3 linked regions of the Pseudovibrio sp. M1P-2-3 genome follow. The protein of the gene in region 2 interacts with the protein of the main gene of each other region in a pairwise test. Links are inferred from orthologs where the notes say so. Each region holds a gene or a part of one and is shown on either strand. Other genes may lie near its edges.

Region 1 (5,673 bases), 3.3 Mb from region 2 along the record:
TCTGGGACACTGAAAGACCTGCATAGTGCGCAACGACTGCAACGCCAGCGCCAGACAGCACTTCGTTGAAGGACGCTACGAACTTTTGCTTATCCGCTCTTTCCACTTGCCTTCTCCATTTGGCGACAAGTAAAACTCATCGCCGGTTTGCCTTTGCCGCAAGAAAACTGATAGTTTTCAAACGACGCTCAGGGTTCCTGTCCCCTCGCTAGCCGTTTGGCGCAGCAAGGCAGTACGGTTCGAACCAAAGAACTGAAAAATTTCAGTCAAATGATTCTACTCCATCTATGCAGGCCTTAAAAAGCTTAAGTCGCAAACGACACCTGCAGTCTCGGACAAGGAATTGGCAAATCATTAAGATTTGCCACAAATTCCTCTCTTACGCGAAGAGAGGAATAATTTCAAACTTTTATATTCACTCAGCAACAGAAGCGAGATCAATTTTAATTCCAGGTCCCATTGTAGAGGACACTGAAATACGCTTCAGGTAAGAACCCTTAGCGCCTGATGGCTTCGCCTTTACCACTGCGTCCACGAGGGACTTAACGTTTTCAGCAAGCTTACCTTCTTCGAAGGAAACTTTACCAACGCCTGCATGAATGATACCTGCTTTTTCCACACGGAACTGAACAGAACCACCTTTTGCGTCTTTAACAGCCTTAGTCACATCAGGAGTAACTGTGCCAACCTTTGGGTTAGGCATCATACCGCGTGGACCAAGAACCTTACCAAGACGACCAACCAGTGGCATCATGTCAGGAGTAGCAATTACGGTGTCGAAGTTAATCTCGCCGCCTTGCACTTCTTTAACAAGTTCTTCTGCACCAACAATGTCAGCGCCAGCTGCTTTTGCTTCATCAGCCTTTGCATCACGAGCAAATACAGCTACGCGAACTGTTTTACCTGTGCCGTTTGGAAGAACGCACGCTCCGCGAACCATCTGGTCTGCATGACGAGGATCAACACCCAGATTAATAGCAAGCTCAACAGTTTGATCGAACTTAACCGCGCCATTATTCTTTAGGAGAGAGATTGCCTCATCCAGAGAGTAAAGCTTATTGCGATCAACACCCTCACGAGCAGCTTTAATACGCTTACCAACTTTAGCCATTGATCTTACTCCGTAACTTCCACGCCCATTGAGCGGGCAGAACCTTCGATCATCAGCATTGCAGCTTCGACGTCGTTAGCATTAAGGTCTTTCAGCTTTGCTTCCGCGATTTCGCGAACCTGCGCCTTCGTGATGGAAGCAACAGTACCGCGGCCTGGAGTTTGAGAGCCAGACTTAATCTTAGCAGCTTTCTTAATGAAGAAAGACGCAGGAGCAGTCTTAATTTCAAAAGTGAAAGACTTGTCAGAATAGTAAGTAATGGTGGTCGGGCAAGGTGCACCCTTCTCAACATCCTGAGTCTTAGCATTAAATGCCTTACAGAACTCCATGATGTTCAGACCGCGCTGACCCAGCGCAGGACCGATTGGTGGGGACGGTGTAGCTGAACCGGCCGGCACCTGAAGCTTTAGATAACCTTCAATTTTCTTCGCCATAAATCCTCTCCAAAAGGAATATTTCCCTTCACTTTCTATAGAAGCAGAAGGGATACAAGAGGGCGGGCGGTCTGGTTTTACACACCGGCGAAGTGCACATCACCTGCCGCCCCTTTAAATGGATCAGCCAACTTTGTCGACTTGCCCATATTCGAGCTCGACCGGTGTTTCCCGGCCAAAAATAGAAACTGTAACCTTCAGGCGCGCTCTTTCCTCATCGACCTCTTCAACAAGACCTGAGAAAGAAGCAAACGGACCGTCAGAAACGCGAACTTGTTCACCAACCTCAAAACTCACTGAAGGCTTCGGAGCTTCAACGCCTTCCTGCACCTGATTAAGAATACGCTGCGCTTCCGCCTCGGAAATAGGCATGGGCTTTTTATCATTTCCCAAGAATCCAGAGACCTTAGGCGTATCGTTAATCAAATGATAGGCATCATTCGTCATCTCCATCTTAACAAGAACATATCCTGGAAAGAATTTCCGCTCGGCATCCACCTTGCGACCACGACGAACTTCAACAAACTTCTCAGTTGGAACCAGAACCTCTTCAAAAAGATCCTCAAGCCCCTGCTGCCTAGCCTTTTCTTTAATGGCTTCGCAGACTTTTTTCTCAAAGTTTGAATAGGCGTGAACGATATACCAACGTTTTGCCATACTAAATTTCCGCTCCTACTCCAGCCAAATGCTAGCGACTAAAAGCCCAACACCCAGGTAATCGCCATACTCATCAACTGATCAGCAGCAAGGAAAAACAAAGCCGCAAGAGCCACCATAATAAACACCATAACCGTAGTTACGATTGTCTCACGACGGGTTGGCCACGTAACTTTAGACGTTTCCGTGCGAACCTGTTGAATAAATGTAAATGGATTGGTTTTTGCCATCCGACTCCGGCCCATCTCACGACACTAAGGCGCGTGAAACATTTCACGCACCCTCGCTCGAAAAACTCTATCTATGATACATCAGCCATCAAATCAAGCCTAAAATGGCAGGGGCAGCAGGGTTCGAACCCGCGACCTACGGTTTTGGAGACCGTCGCTCTACCAACTGAGCTATACCCCTATATTTACACCGAACTTTCAGCGCCTACAAAGACAAGTACCGATGCTGACATCCAGAGTGCGCCAATTAAATTCAACACACCCTGCAAACTTTATTATATCACTACTCGATGATTTCAGCTACAACGCCGGCACCAACGGTACGACCACCTTCGCGAATAGCGAAGCGCAGACCGTCTTCCATAGCGATAGGCACGATCAGTTCAACTGAAACTGAGATGTTATCGCCAGGCATTACCATTTCCGTGCCTTCTGGCAGAGAAACAACACCAGTCACATCAGTTGTACGGAAGTAGAACTGTGGACGGTAGTTGGTGAAGAATGGTGTATGACGACCACCCTCTTCCTTGGTGAGGATGTATGCCTCTGCCTTGAACTTTGTGTGCGGAGTAACGGAACCCGGCTTACAAAGAACCTGACCACGCTCAACTTCTTCACGAGCTACGCCGCGAATAAGTGCGCCGATGTTGTCGCCTGCTTCACCGCGATCAAGCAGCTTGCGGAACATTTCAACACCAGTAACAGTGGTCTTAGTCGTATCTTTGATACCAACGATTTCGACTTCTTCACCAACGTTGATGATACCGCGCTCTACACGACCGGTTACAACAGTACCACGGCCAGAGATAGAGAACACATCTTCGATTGGCATCAGGAATGGCAGGTCGCGAGGACGTTCCGGAGTAGGAATGTAATCATCAACAGCAGCCATCAGCTCAACGATCTTGTCTTTGCCGATCGCGTCATCGCGGTCTTCAAGAGCAGCAAGAGCTGAACCTGCAATGATAGGAATATCATCGCCTGGGAATTCGTAGGAAGACAGAAGTTCACGAACTTCCATTTCTACGAGTTCAAGAAGCTCTTCATCATCAACCTGGTCAACTTTGTTCATGAAGACAACCAGAGCAGGAACACCAACCTGACGTGCGAGTAGAATGTGCTCACGTGTCTGAGGCATTGGGCCATCTGCAGCGTTAACAACGAGGATCGCGCCATCCATCTGAGCCGCACCAGTGATCATGTTTTTCACATAATCGGCGTGGCCTGGACAGTCAACGTGTGCGTAGTGACGAGCTTCGGTTTCATATTCAACGTGTGCTGTTGAAATGGTGATACCGCGAGCACGCTCTTCAGGAGCGCCATCGATTTCGTCGTAAGCCTTAAAATCACCGAAAGATTTAGTGATTGCTGCAGTCAAAGTTGTCTTACCATGATCAACGTGACCAATAGTACCAATATTGACGTGCGGCTTAGTACGCTCAAATTTTTCCTTCGCCATGGGCGTAGCTCTCTATATAAATAAGCATTTACTAATAAGGTTACGAGAAAGAAGCCTCTACCAAAGAGATTTTTCAATCCGTAATCTGTTTAGGAAAGATCTGAAACACAAAAGAAGTTAATGGAGCGGGTGAAGGGAATCGAACCCTCGTATTCAGCTTGGAAGGCTGCTGCTCTACCATTGAGCTACACCCGCACACCATAATGTTAGTGGTGGAGGAGGTTGGATTCGAACCAACGTAGGCATAGCCAGCGGATTTACAGTCCGCCCCCTTTAGCCACTCGGGCACTCCTCCGTGCACCAACTCTTCATAAATCACTCTGTGATTTACTGCATTTCAGAAATTAAGCGCCAACCCGAAGGTCGTTGCCTCGTTCCTGTGGCGCGGTTTATGCCGCTCCTAGACGCAACTGTCAACGCACTTTTTTAAAAACAATGTGCAAAATCAACAATCATTATGTTTTTCTCGCTCCTACCTGTGAAAAACCATGAATTTTGTAGGGGTTATCCAACGTCAGCGCCAAAATATTCCCCCCTGCCCCGCACTATACGGATTATCAGTAACCATTATCTCATGATCCGCGGATTAATAGATAGAGTACGATCAACTTCCTTGCGAACGTGAACACATATGATATTGCCTGCATCATGAGCTATCAAAAAAAGACACAAGGTCCAAAAGGACAAAAAGAACCACGCCGGAGCGGTAACAACGCCCGCCATGCGACTAATACAAAGCGCTACATAAGTAAGGACAAGGAAGAGGGACCATTTCATATTTATGGCCTTCATACAATTGAAGCTGCCTTCAACAACCCACAACGAAAGAGGCACAAGCTCTTTGCAAGCCCAAATGCACTGCAAAGACTTCAAGAGCGCAACATCAAGATTGATGTACCCGTTGAGACTCTGCCTCCCAGACAAATTGATAAGCTGGTACCAAAAGATGCAGTTCATCAGGGAGCTGTCTTACTTGTGGACCCTCTGCCGGATCTGGGCGCAGAAGAGTTGGGTTCAGGCCGTCTGGTTTTGGCGCTTGATCAAGTTACAGACCCTCATAATGTGGGTGCCATTTTACGCTCTGCTGTCGCGCTCTCCGCAGATGCGGTCGTAACGACGCGCAGGCACGCCCCAGAAGAGGGTCCCGTTCTTGCAAAAACAGCCAGCGGCGCACTGGATATGATCAATCATGTTCGCGTTACAAACTTGGCGCGCTTTGTGGATGAAATGCAAAAGGAGGGGTACCAAGCCATAGCACTGGATAGTGAAGGACCGGCCTCGCTTGAAGAAACAGAGTTCAGTGACAAGACGCTTCTTATTCTTGGATCAGAGGGCAAAGGAGTACGGCATGGCATTAGACAAAAATGTGATGCACTGGCGCGACTTGATATGCCCGGCCCAATCAAATCACTTAATGTGTCCAATGCAGCTATACTTTCTCTTTATATTTGCCGCAGCAAAATGGGGCTTTAGATAAACAACTCCATGAGTGAACAGGGCCACGCGCCTCAATATCCCCCAAACGCCTCACAACGAAGATATAAAAGGCACCCCGTTCACTCATAAACTAAATGGTCACACAAGACCCCACCAGCGCCTCCCAGAAAAATCGAGAGAGGACCACCTCGTCCCAAGAGATTTCCTATGCGCACATGCCAGTCATTATAAAGCAAACCCAAATTGGCAGAACAGGCAGTTCATAGGCATGAGGCCCACTCCCCGCTCTCAGTGTGATCAAAGCTATTCAATACTTTGTGTAGTTGATGACCAATAGTTAAATTG
Region 2 (5,637 bases):
CGTCAGGTTCTTCCAGACGAGCATTGGGAGTTCTTTACACAAATATATGGGATAGACCTTTCAGCTCCTTCGCAGGAAAGTCTTACATTGAAACAAGCCAGCTTCCCTGAAGAGGAGCAAAGACTTGGCGTATGTCATCGGTTGCTGCGGGAGCATAGAGAGAGAACAAGAACTCCACCTGCAAAAGATAACAAGGTTCTGGTGGACTGGAATGGCTACATGATTATTGCTCTGGTCAGCGCCAGTGAAGTGACAGAGCATACTCGTTTCCGAGAACTTGCAGAGCAATGCTATCGCTTTATCAAGAACACAATCGCACAAAGCGATCTGCGCTTAAGTCATTCCTGGCGAGAGGGCACTGGGTCAAAATGCGATTTCGCGGTAGACTATGCAGCCATGGCGCGCGCAGCCCTTGCCCTTGGCCGAACTGAAAAAAACCAACTGGCAAAGAGCAACTTCTATAAGGACGCATCAGGTTTTCTGGACAGGCTAACTGCTGAATTCCAATCGGAGACAGGTGGATTTTATCTTAGCTCTCACAATGCGGATAATCTCATAGTACGCCCACTTCATTGCCTTGATGAAGCCGTTCCAAACTATAACAGCAGTGCAGCGCTTGCCTTCACCGAACACTGGATTCTGACAGGAGATGATCACAGTAAATCCATTGCAGACAAGATATTCCAGAGTTTTTCAAAACAGATTGTAAAGAATGTCTACGGTACAGCTGCCATGCTAAACGCACTGGATACAAGGTCGCGCTTTATAAGAGCCCTGATGCCCAAGGAGAATAGCGCTCTGAAGAAAGAGATCCTCTCAAAGGCCGACCCCGTAATTCTTCTTGATATAGGCAATACTACTTACCTGCCCATGGATGAGGAATTGCAAGAAAAAGAAGCTCTCTACCTTTGCTCAGAGCGTGGCTGTTCCCAGCCAATCACTCGACTTCAGGACTTGCACTTTAAGATCTAGAACAACGTGTAATCACAAATGTAGAATTTGCTCTAAATATATAAGCTATAGTCTTGAGCCTTTATACTGAAACATATCCAGCTGCCTTGAAGTAATTCCAACACTCTTGGGGTGTGAACAGATCGCATATGTCACCCAGAGCCTTTATCAAGGTCTCAAAGGTTCTGGCTTTCATTCTGCGTAGGTGTGCTTTGAGCTTGGAAAACGCCATTTCGATAGGATTGAGATCAGGAGAATAGGGCGGCAGAAAAAGGAACCAACACCCGCTTTGTCTGAGGGCCCTTGCGGCTTCTGGAACTTTGTGTGTGGACAGGTTATCCAGAATGACCACCGTTTTAGGGTGCAAGCATGGAGCCAGTTGTGTCGTGATATAAGTGGTGAATGCCTTGCCATTCATGGCCCCGTCCAGAACCCAGGGCGCAATGAGTCCCTCGTGGGTCAAACCGGCGATAAAGGTCTGGTTCTGCCAGCGTCCAAACGGCGCTGTGTCAAGGGCTCGTTCCCCTTTAAAGGCTCGGCCTCGCAGCCGGGTTAAATTCGTTTTAACACTGGTTTCATCGAGAAACACCAGTCTCTCAGGCAGATCACGCATTATAGGCTGACGGGTGTGGCGCCATTCATCTCTGGCATTTTGTACATGGAGTTTGCCACGCTCGGTTGCCACCAACGATTTTTTTTATAGGTGTAGCCAAGACGGCGCAAAGCCTTGGAGACGGAAGTATGGTGAACCCTCACTCCCTCAGCCATGAAAAGTGCATCACATAACTCCATCAACGTGATATCTCCGTCTTGATTGACCAGCTCGCGCAAGAAGGAGAGGTAGGGCTCCAATTTTCCGCCTCCCTTTGGGCGCCCTGTCCTGACCGGGATTAAACTCTGCCCCTCCCGAACTTTACGGGCCAAGCGAGATCCTGATGCTGGAGAGATCAGCAGGCGGCGTGCTGCTTCACGCCCGCTCATCCCGGATAAAATGAGCCTTTTAAAGCGAAGGCGTAAATCAAGTGAAAGTGGCCGGCCCATGTGATCTCCTCCCTAAAAGGAGTGAATCACAAATCAACCTGATTGGGAATCCCCAATCGATTCAGCGTTGCGCCTCATTGCTTTAGAGTACAACGCGTGAATGCAATGTACTCTAGGCCTTCATGGCAGACCAGTCACTGGCTCTCATCCGGTAAAGAACATGCATGGCGAGCGGATGATCTGGAGACAGGCTCGGGTGATTAAAATCATCCGCACTGTTGTATGTCATGCGCAGTTTTTCCATAACTCGTCTGGACTTAACATTTTCTTTTGTCGTAAACGCAATTATTTCATGCAAGCCACATTGCTTGAAACCATAGTCCAGCCATGCAGTTGCCGCTTCCAATGCAACGCCCCTGCCCCAGCAACCTGGTAACAAGCGCCAACCGATTTCCACACAAGGTCCAAACTCAAGCTTATCTTGATATGCAGGTATAGTAAGGCCGGTAAACCCAAGAAACTCCCCGGAAGTTTTATCTTCTACCACCGGAAAACAAGAGCCAAATTCCTCTTGCCTCACAAGGCACCGTTCAAGAAAGGCCGCTGCCTCTTGCTCAGACAGGGTTGATGGAAAAAACTCCATAACCTTCGTGTCAGAGCAAAGTTCAATCAGCCCCTCCAGATCCCGCTTCTCCCATTTACGAAGAATGAGGCGTTCGGTTTCTATCGTAGGTGTATCAAGTATCTTCATAGGAAATTCCAAATAAAAACCGCACTCCAGTTAGTTGGAGTGCGGTGGACAATACAACAATTTTAATTCTTCAATTAGGTATTCATTGAATCGAAGAAGTCTTCATTGGATTTTGTCTGCCGGAGTTTATCCAGCAGGAACTCGGCGGCATCGACAGTTCCCATTGGGTTGAGAATACGGCGCAGCACAAAGGTTTTCTTGAGCTTATCCTTGGATACCAGCAACTCTTCCTTACGTGTACCGGAGCGTTGAATATCAACAGCTGGGAAGATACGCTTGTCGGAGATCTTACGGTCAAGGATGATTTCAGAGTTACCGGTTCCCTTGAACTCTTCAAAGATAACCTCATCCATACGGCTACCTGTATCAATAAGAGCCGTTGCGATGATTGTTAAAGAGCCACCCTCTTCAATGTTACGAGCAGCACCAAAGAAGCGTTTAGGACGTTGCAGCGCGTTCGCATCCACACCACCTGTCAGCACCTTACCGGAGGACGGCACAACGGTGTTATACGCGCGGCCCAGACGGGTAATGGAATCCAGAAGGATTACAACATCGCGTCCATGCTCAACCAGCCTCTTGGCTTTTTCAATGACCATTTCTGCAACTTGAACGTGGCGTGATGCAGGTTCGTCAAATGTAGAAGAAACAACTTCACCATTCACCGTGCGCTGCATGTCCGTCACTTCTTCAGGACGTTCATCGATCAAGAGAACGATGAGATAGCATTCCGGGTGGTTGGTTGTAATGGATTTGGCAATATTTTGAAGGAAAACAGTCTTACCGGTTCTTGGAGGCGCTGTAATCAGAGCGCGCTGACCTTTACCCAACGGTGCAACCAGATCGATAATTCTTGGAGATAGGTCCTTGGAGGCAGGACTTTCAACTTCCAGGTTAAAACGTTCATCTGGATAGAGCGGCGTCAAGTTATCGAAGTGAACTTTGTGACGGGCTTTTTCGGGATCTTCAAAGTTAATCTTGTTAACCTTGAGAAGTGCGAAGTAACGCTCCCCTTCTTTTGGACTTCTAATCTGCCCTTCAACAGTGTCGCCTGTTCTCAAAGAGAAACGGCGGATCTGCGATGGCGAGACATAAATATCATCTGGCCCAGGCAGGTAGTTCGCATCTGGAGAGCGCAAGAAGCCAAAACCATCTTGAAGGACTTCAACAACGCCTTCACCGATAATTTCAATATCTTGTTCAGCAAGCCTTTTCAAAATTGCAAACATCAACTCTTGTTTGCGCATTGTGCTTGCGTTTTCTACATCATGCTCCTCTGCAACAGTGAGGAGTTCTGTAGGAGTTTTTAATTTAAGGTCTTTAAGTTTCATTTCCCGCATGAATAGGGGTCGTCTTTTCTACTGGTTCTATGCTGAATTTTGTATGCTAGAACTATCGATTAAATTGGAGGAGGGATTAAGGACTTCAGACAGGCTTCTACGTTTACGACTTCGTTATATAAGCTCACATATATCCAGCTGAAGTGGGATTGCCATAAACATAACGAAATCTGATGAGTTCAGCAAGTAGCAAAACACACTGAAATCTCAGATTTCTCAATTTTTATAGCTCTGCCACAAGAATTAGGGCTTGAAGATTACAATAAAGACAATGGCAATCATTAAAAGAGTAGGAATTTCATTGATAATCCGGAAGTATCTCTCACTCTTTTTATTCTGATCAACAGCAAACCGTTTCACATGTCCACTTAAAACCATGTGATAGGCAGTCATACAGATAACAAGAGAGACCTTTAGTATAAACCAGAGGTCATGATAGGCATCAAGGATATACACAGTCCACAAGCCGAAGATCCAGCTGGCCATCATCGCCGGATTCATAATCGCTTTCAGAAGGCGGCGCTCCATAACCTTGAAGGTTTCACTCATCTGGGAGCCTGTTTCGGCTCCGGAATGATATACGAAAAGCCGGGGTAGATAGAAGATTCCAGCCATCCAGGATATTACTGAAATTATATGCAGGGACTTTGCCCAGCTATATGCATCCCACATTTTCTGCCCCTACCTTTGCTGTTAAAGCCCCTTAACGCGCTTAACCATCTGCATAACATGATCCGGAGATGTCTGCGGTGTGACGCCGTGACCCAAGTTAAAGATATGTGGCCCGGACTTCAGTGTCTCGATTGTGTAATCAATACCCTCATCAAGAGCTTTACCGCCGGCAACAAGCCTCATTGGGTCCAGATTACCCTGAACTGGAACCAGCTTCTGGATTTTCTGGGCAACTTCAGCGGGTACTGTCCAATCCAGACCAATTGCATCTACTTTAGTTTCCCGAACATAGCTTTCTAAGCGTGCTGCAGAGGCTTTTGGGAAGCCGATGATCTTGGCATCAGGGTAGACCGCTTTAACGCCCTCTACGATCTTTTTTGTGGGTTCAATGCACCAGCGCTTGAAACCGGTGTCATCGAGAACACCTGCCCAAGTGTCAAATATCTGGAGAGCGTCGGCTCCGCCTTTCAATTGAGCGATCAAATAAGTGATTGAAGCTTCGACAAGGTTGTCGATGAAAGCTGCAAGAAGCTCAGGATCTTGATAGGAGCCGATTCTAGCCGCTGTTTGATCTTGAGTGGTGTGTCCGGCTACAGAATAGCAGGCAACCGTCCATGGAGCTCCGCAGAAGCCTAGAAGGGTGGTTTCATTAGGCAACTGTGCACGCAGGCGTTCCACTGTTTCGATAACAGGTGCCAAATGCACCATTGTCCTTGCCTGATCAAGTTTTGCAACGAGCTCAGAGCTGAGTGGTTCCAATACAGGCCCTCTGCCCTCTTCAAACCATACAGGATACCCAAGTGCATCGGGGACAACGAAGATATCAGAAAAGAGAATGGCTGCATCAAAGCCATAACGGCGGATCGGCTGAAGAGTGACTTCTGTGGTGAGATCTGGATTGTAACAGAAATCGAGAAAGTTTGGAGCCTTTGCGCGTTCAGC
Region 3 (5,785 bases), 1.9 Mb from region 2 along the record:
CATGAAGGACCTCCGCACGCCAGTAAGCGGGTGCCCATGGGACCTTGAACAGAACTTTAAATCCATTGCTCCATATACAATTGAAGAAGCTTACGAAGTCGCTGATGCTATCGAAAAAGGTGATATGGAAGATTTAAAGGAAGAGTTGGGTGACCTTCTTTTGCAAGTTGTATACCATGCTAGAATGGCTGAAGAGGTGAGCCACTTCAATTTTGGCGATGTGGTGGAGGCCATATGTCACAAAATGATCCGTCGCCACCCCCATGTCTACGGGGATGAAAAAGCGCGAAACACTGGTATGGCTAAAGGTGTGTGGGATCAAATCAAGCAAAAAGAGCGAGAAGAGCGCAACACCCGCCGGATGGCGCAAGGAGCAGTAGAAGCCTCCTCCTATCATCTGGATAGCATCCCCTCACTCTTTCCGGCTTTAGTAGAAGCAGAAAAACTGCAACAAAGAGCTGCTCTGGTGGGTTTTGATTGGGGGGCAACTGCTCCGGTACTGGATAAAGTCCATGAAGAAGTTAGGGAGCTGTCAGAGGAGGTATTCTCCGATGAAATCGATCTGGATCGGGTTGAAGACGAACTCGGTGATGTCTTATTTGCGGTAACCAATCTGGCGCGCCACTTGGGAGTATCTCCTGAACAAGCTTTGAAACGTTCAAACAGGAAGTTTAGATACCGTTTCCAGTGCATAGAAAAAGGCGCACACAAAGAAGGCCGCCCATTGGACGACCTCACCTTGGATGAAATGGAAGCCTTTTGGGTACAGGCAAAGCACGCCTCTAAATAGGAGAGAAATTTCCATTCCCATCTTCTTTGGCAGACTTCAAAGCATCACTTTGAACAAAGTGATGTGAGAACTTATTTCTTACCCGCTCCTGATGGGCTGCGGGTACTCTCACATGTAGGTGCATTCCATCTTCCTCATCAGCACGCTTCAAAACTTCACAGTGCTGATAGAGCCACGCAAGTCCGGCGCCCTCACTTGCAGGTAGGATAATCTCAACTGTATCTCGTTTCTCAGCCAACTGGTGTTCAATACGCATAAGGAGAGCTCCCATCCCCTCACCCGTTAAGGCTGATAGAGCCACCGGGCCACTTTCCTCTTTAGTTTCCGCAAGAAGTCGATCTCTGTAACCTTCTTCGAGCAGATCTATTTTATTCCAGACTTCAATAACGCGGTCGTTCTCAGAAACTTTAAGCCCCAGAAGCTCCAAGGTTTCATTTACATCCTCAGCTTGAGCCCGCGTATCTTCATGGGCGATATCTCTGACATGAAGTATAATGTCCGCTTCTATAACTTCCTCAAGCGTTGCACGAAACGCCGCGACAAGATTATGCGGTAACTCGGATATAAACCCTACAGTATCGGAAAGAATGACCTCGCTGCCATGAGGTAACTTTAGTCTGCGCAAAGTTGGATCAAGTGTTGCAAATAACAGATCTTTTGCGAACACTTCTGACTTTGTCATCTTATTAAAGAGCGTTGACTTGCCAGCGTTTGTATATCCGACAAATGCAACAACAGGATGGGGAACTTTTTTACGTTGTTTACGATGGAGCGCGCGTGTTCTCTCGACTTTTCTCAGTTCCCGTTCAAGTCTGGAAATACGCTCTTGAATAATGCGTCTATCAGCTTCGATCTGAGTTTCCCCGGGGCCCCCAATAAAGCCAAGGCCACCCCTTTGTCGTTCAAGATGTGTCCATGATCGCACCAAGCGACTTTTCTGCCAAGTCAGGTGGGCAAGTTCCACCTGCAAGCGACCTTCTTTTGTCTGAGCTCGCTCACCAAAAATTTCCAGTATCAAGCCAGTGCGATCGATTACCTTTGTATTCCATTCTTTTTCAAGATTTCTCTGCTGAATGGGGGAAAGGGGATGATCAACGACAACCAACTCAATCTCATTGAGGAGAATTTGACTTTTAATTTCCTCAAGCTTACCCGCCCCGATAAGAGTTCCGGGTTTTACATTCGAAAGACGGATAATACCAGTTTCGATTACGCTAAGCTCAATGGCGGCGGCCAACCCTACAGCCTCTTCCAAACGAGCTTCTGGACTACGTTGGTTACCAAAGGGTCTTTCTGCGCCGCTTTTTGGTTGAGCAAGTACACGGCTGTTTATTATTGGGACTAGAACGAGAGAACGGGTTCCCCGCGTAACCTCGACTTCGCCAGCCTCAATATTTGCATCTCTTTCGAGACGTTTGAGACCGGCTTCCTTCTTATCTTGTAGCTTCAATCAGCTTCCTGTCTTTTCGCCTTCATCATCTGATGGTTCAAACAATTGTACAGGACTATTTGGCATAATTGTAGAGATTGCGTGCTTATAAACGAGCTGTGAATGCCCATCACGACGCAACAGTACACAGAAATTATCAAACCAAGTGACGACGCCCTGTAGCTTCACCCCATTAATTAAGAAAATTGTCAGAGGCGTTTTTTGCTTCCGAACATGATTTAAGAAAGTATCTTGAAGATTTTGAGCGCGGTCAGCCATAACTCTTTTTTTCCTATTTTAGCGGACGCGGCCGCGGCATCCGCCCAGTTTAATGTTCCTATCTGATGCGATCCTGCCCGATTTCAACAAACACAGATTGTTGCCCCTACAAAGGCCCGAACCGAATATACATTGTTTAGGCAACTGCTAGTTTAGTCAACTCAGACCTTTCGTGAAATGTTTTTATTAATTCATGCGTAATTAACCCGACGGAACCATCTCCAACTAAAGTTCCATCTACTTTCACTACTGGTACAATCGGCCCGGAAGCAGAAGTAACAAATGCCTCCGTAGCATTTTGGGCTTCATAAACTGTGAACGGTCTTTCCTCTAGCTGAAACCCCAGCATTTCCGCGAGTTTCACAACACCACTCCTTGTGACTCCTTTCAGAATTCCATGATCATCGGGCCGAGTTAACAACACGTTGTCTTTAGTTACTATCCAAGCGTTCGTTGAACTGCCCTCTGTAATAAAGCCCTCTTTATCCACAAACCATGCTTCGCCGGCCCCTGCATCCCTTGCTTTTTGCTTAGCTAAAACGTTGGGGAGTAACCCAATTGTCTTAATATCTACCCTCTCCCAACGATTCTCCGGTGTCGTTATGACGGCGATACCATTTTGCTGAGCTTTTAACTTCTTCAACTGAGGAACAGAACGCGCTGTTACAACGAGAGAGGGCTTAACTTCGGAACTTGGAAAAAAATGGTTCCTTGAAGATACGCCTCTGGTGACTTGAAGGTAAATTATACCATTTTTAACCAGATTTTTCCGTAGAACCTCCTCCAAGATCCTCTTCAAGGCATTGCGACTCATTGAGAACTGAATGTTCAACTCACGCAAAGAGCGGTCAAGTCGGTTTAGGTGTGCCGTCAGATCTACCAAGTGGCCCTGCAAAACCTCACAGACTTCATAGACACCGTCGGCAAACTGGTAGCCGCGATCTTCAATATGCACGGCTGCAGTCGCGTGGGGAAGATAGCGTCCATTAACATAGGCAACACGAGACATACACTTCTCCTGAGTGCTTGATTGTCATAGAAAATACTAGAAGAACTCCAGTGATACGCGGAACATTTGCTCAACTTGGCGAACTTTATCTGCTACTGCAAAAATTACCACTCGGTCATTGGCCATTACACGATCATCGCCAGTCGGACTGATCACCTCGCCCCTCCGATAAATTGCCCCAATTCTAATGCCTTCAGATAGGTCAATTTCACGTAAAGGCCGACCAACTAGAGGGGAGGTCTCCAAGGCTTCGGCTTCAATCACCTCCGCCGCACCGTTTTGAAGTGCATGAACGGAACGAATACGTCCACGCCTCACATGTTGCAGTATTTTGGAAATTGTGACTTGACGAGGGTTCACAAATGTATCAATCCCCAAAGCATTTGCAAATGCAGGGTAGCTGGAGTTGTTCAGCAAAGCCAAATTCCTTTCGCATCCCATTTTCTTTGCCATCACACAGGATAGGACGTTGACTTCATCAACATTTGTAAGCGCGACTGCGATATCACAATCTTGAACATCCGCCTCTTGTAATACAACCTGATCAAGAGCACTGCCATGCAATACAACGGTGCGCCTCATTTCATCAGCAATGCGAACAGCCCTTTCTCTGGATTGTTCAATAATCTTGACCTTGGTCCTGATTTGCCGACTTTCCAGATGCCGAGCAACATACGAGCCGATATTCCCTCCACCAGCAATAAGTACCCGCTTGGCTTCAGGCTCTTCATGCCCAAAAATACTCAGCGTTCTGCGAACTTGATCCTTCTTGCAGCAGACGTAGGCCAAGTCTCCTTCTCGAATCATATCACCGCTTCGAGGAACAAATATTTTTCCCTGACGGGCAATTCCAACCACTACCGAGTTCAAATCAGGAAACAGACCCGTTAACTGACGCAAGGGGGTGTTGAGAACGGGACAATCTGCTCTACAGTCGATGCCAACAACAATAATATTATCGTCTCCAAAACGGACTGTTTCCATGGCTCCAGGCAGCAAAAGACGCCGTAACACCATGTCCCCTACCTCAATCTCAGGAGAAATAATAACATCAATAGGCATGTTATCCCGAGAGAACAAATTACGATTATCCGAGATGAGGTAACTTTGAGCTCTTACCCGCGCAACTTTAGTTGGAACATTGAAGAGTGAATGGGCAACCTGACAGGCCACCATATTAACTTCATCATAAAGAGTGACAGCAATGATCATATCCGCCTGATCCGCGCCAGCTTGAGCCAGCACGTCAGGGTGCGCACCATGCCCGACAAATCCACGGACATCCAGTGTATCACGAATGACATTTACGAGCTGTGGTGAGGAGTCAATAACAGATACATCATTTTGCTCCAATGCAAGTTTTTCGGCAATGCCATAGCCAACTTGCCCTGCCCCACAAATCACAACTTTCATTTTTGTTCCTTAAAGGCAAATTACAGCTCAAGCGCACAGCGAGCGTCAAGGCCATAGTGAACACAGTACAAGGACTTAATTATCCATTTTAAAGCACAGAATCACTACAGCTTATATCGATCAAATACAATACGGGGCCAGATACCTACATATATGGATAAAAATCCTTTTATCACAAAGAAAACAACCTACGACAGACCAAGGGACTTGAGCTTCCGGTGTAATGCCGATCTTTCCATTCCGATATATTCGGCGGTACGGGAGATGTTACCACCAAAACGTTTCACCTGAGCTTGAAGATAGGCACGCTCAAACTGCTCCCGCGCATCTCGTAGTGGCAACGACATAAGCTCATCCGCTCCAGTATCTCCCGGCATAGTCGGTAGTGTGGATGCAACCTCAGAAGGCAATAGGTCGGCAGAAATTACTGCCTCTTGATCTGCTCTAGTTAAAATTAGTAGGCGCTCTACATTATTTCTAAGCTGACGGATATTTCCAGGCCAATCATGGGTTTGCAGAACAGCCATTGCATCTTCACCAATCCGGCGCATTGGTAAGCCTGAAGCCGCAGAAATCTGCTGCATAAAGAAATGTATGAGCTGCGGAATATCTTCACGTCGTTCAGAGAGAGCGGGAACACGCAGCGGAACAACACTTAAACGGTGATATAGATCTTCGCGGAAATTCCCGTTATTGACTTCTTCTTCCATGTTGCAGCTGCTTGAGGATAAAACTCTAACATCCACTTCAACAGTGTTTGCTCCGCCCACACGGTTAAATCTCTGCTCGGTCAGAACTCGCAAAATCTTATTCTGGGTTTCTCGAGGCATATCGGCAATTTCATCTAAATAAAGAGTACCGCCAT

The links.
Region 1: the proteins of rho (region 2) and nusG interact in binary tests that used the Escherichia coli proteins (3 or more experiments, as listed by UniProt). The link is inferred for Pseudovibrio sp. M1P-2-3 from one-to-one orthologs.
Region 3: the proteins of rho (region 2) and hfq interact in binary tests that used the Escherichia coli proteins (3 or more experiments, as listed by UniProt). The link is inferred for Pseudovibrio sp. M1P-2-3 from one-to-one orthologs.

Annotation. Positions count from the first base shown.
Region 1 is NZ_JARRCW010000001.1:1,231,729-1,237,401, reverse strand. The notes cover bases 436-3,315. They hold nusG (transcription termination/antitermination protein NusG), read right to left. Parts: upstream 2,203-3,315; coding sequence 1,669-2,202; downstream 436-1,668. Other genes in these bases: tuf (elongation factor Tu), read right to left, coding at 2,716-3,315; secE (preprotein translocase subunit SecE), read right to left, coding at 2,241-2,432; rplK (50S ribosomal protein L11), read right to left, coding at 1,117-1,545; rplA (50S ribosomal protein L1), read right to left, coding at 436-1,111. Also shown: rplJ (50S ribosomal protein L10), read right to left, coding at 1-106; more of rplA, read right to left, coding at 416-435; more of tuf, read right to left, coding at 3,316-3,891; P6574_RS05520 (TrmH family RNA methyltransferase), read left to right, coding at 4,540-5,364. UniProt on the Escherichia coli protein: Part of the processive rRNA transcription and antitermination complex (rrnTAC). The complex forms an RNA-chaperone ring around the RNA exit tunnel of RNA polymerase (RNAP).
Region 2 is NZ_JARRCW010000001.1:4,514,163-4,519,799, forward strand. The notes cover bases 1,891-4,734. They hold rho (transcription termination factor Rho), read right to left. Parts: upstream 4,024-4,734; coding sequence 2,758-4,023; downstream 1,891-2,757. Other genes in these bases: P6574_RS19935 (GNAT family N-acetyltransferase), read right to left, coding at 2,105-2,683; hemJ (protoporphyrinogen oxidase HemJ), read right to left, coding at 4,267-4,695; hemE (uroporphyrinogen decarboxylase), read right to left, coding at 4,717-4,734. In the rest of the region: P6574_RS19925 (thioredoxin domain-containing protein), read left to right, coding at 1-972; more of hemE, read right to left, coding at 4,735-5,637. UniProt on the Escherichia coli protein: Facilitates transcription termination by a mechanism that involves Rho binding to the nascent RNA, activation of Rho's RNA-dependent ATPase activity, and release of the mRNA from the DNA template.
Region 3 is NZ_JARRCW010000001.1:2,643,982-2,649,766, forward strand. Bases 870-3,861 are described here. They hold hfq (RNA chaperone Hfq), read right to left. Parts: upstream 2,499-3,861; coding sequence 2,241-2,498; downstream 870-2,240. Other genes in these bases: hflX (GTPase HflX), read right to left, coding at 870-2,240; P6574_RS11475 (D-amino-acid transaminase), read right to left, coding at 2,635-3,507; trkA (Trk system potassium transporter TrkA), read right to left, coding at 3,544-3,861. Outside these bases: mazG (nucleoside triphosphate pyrophosphohydrolase), read left to right, coding at 1-790; more of hflX, read right to left, coding at 783-869; more of trkA, read right to left, coding at 3,862-4,920; nitrogen assimilation response regulator NtrX, read right to left, coding at 5,109-5,785. UniProt on the Escherichia coli protein: RNA chaperone that binds small regulatory RNA (sRNAs) and mRNAs to facilitate mRNA translational regulation in response to envelope stress, environmental stress and changes in metabolite concentrations.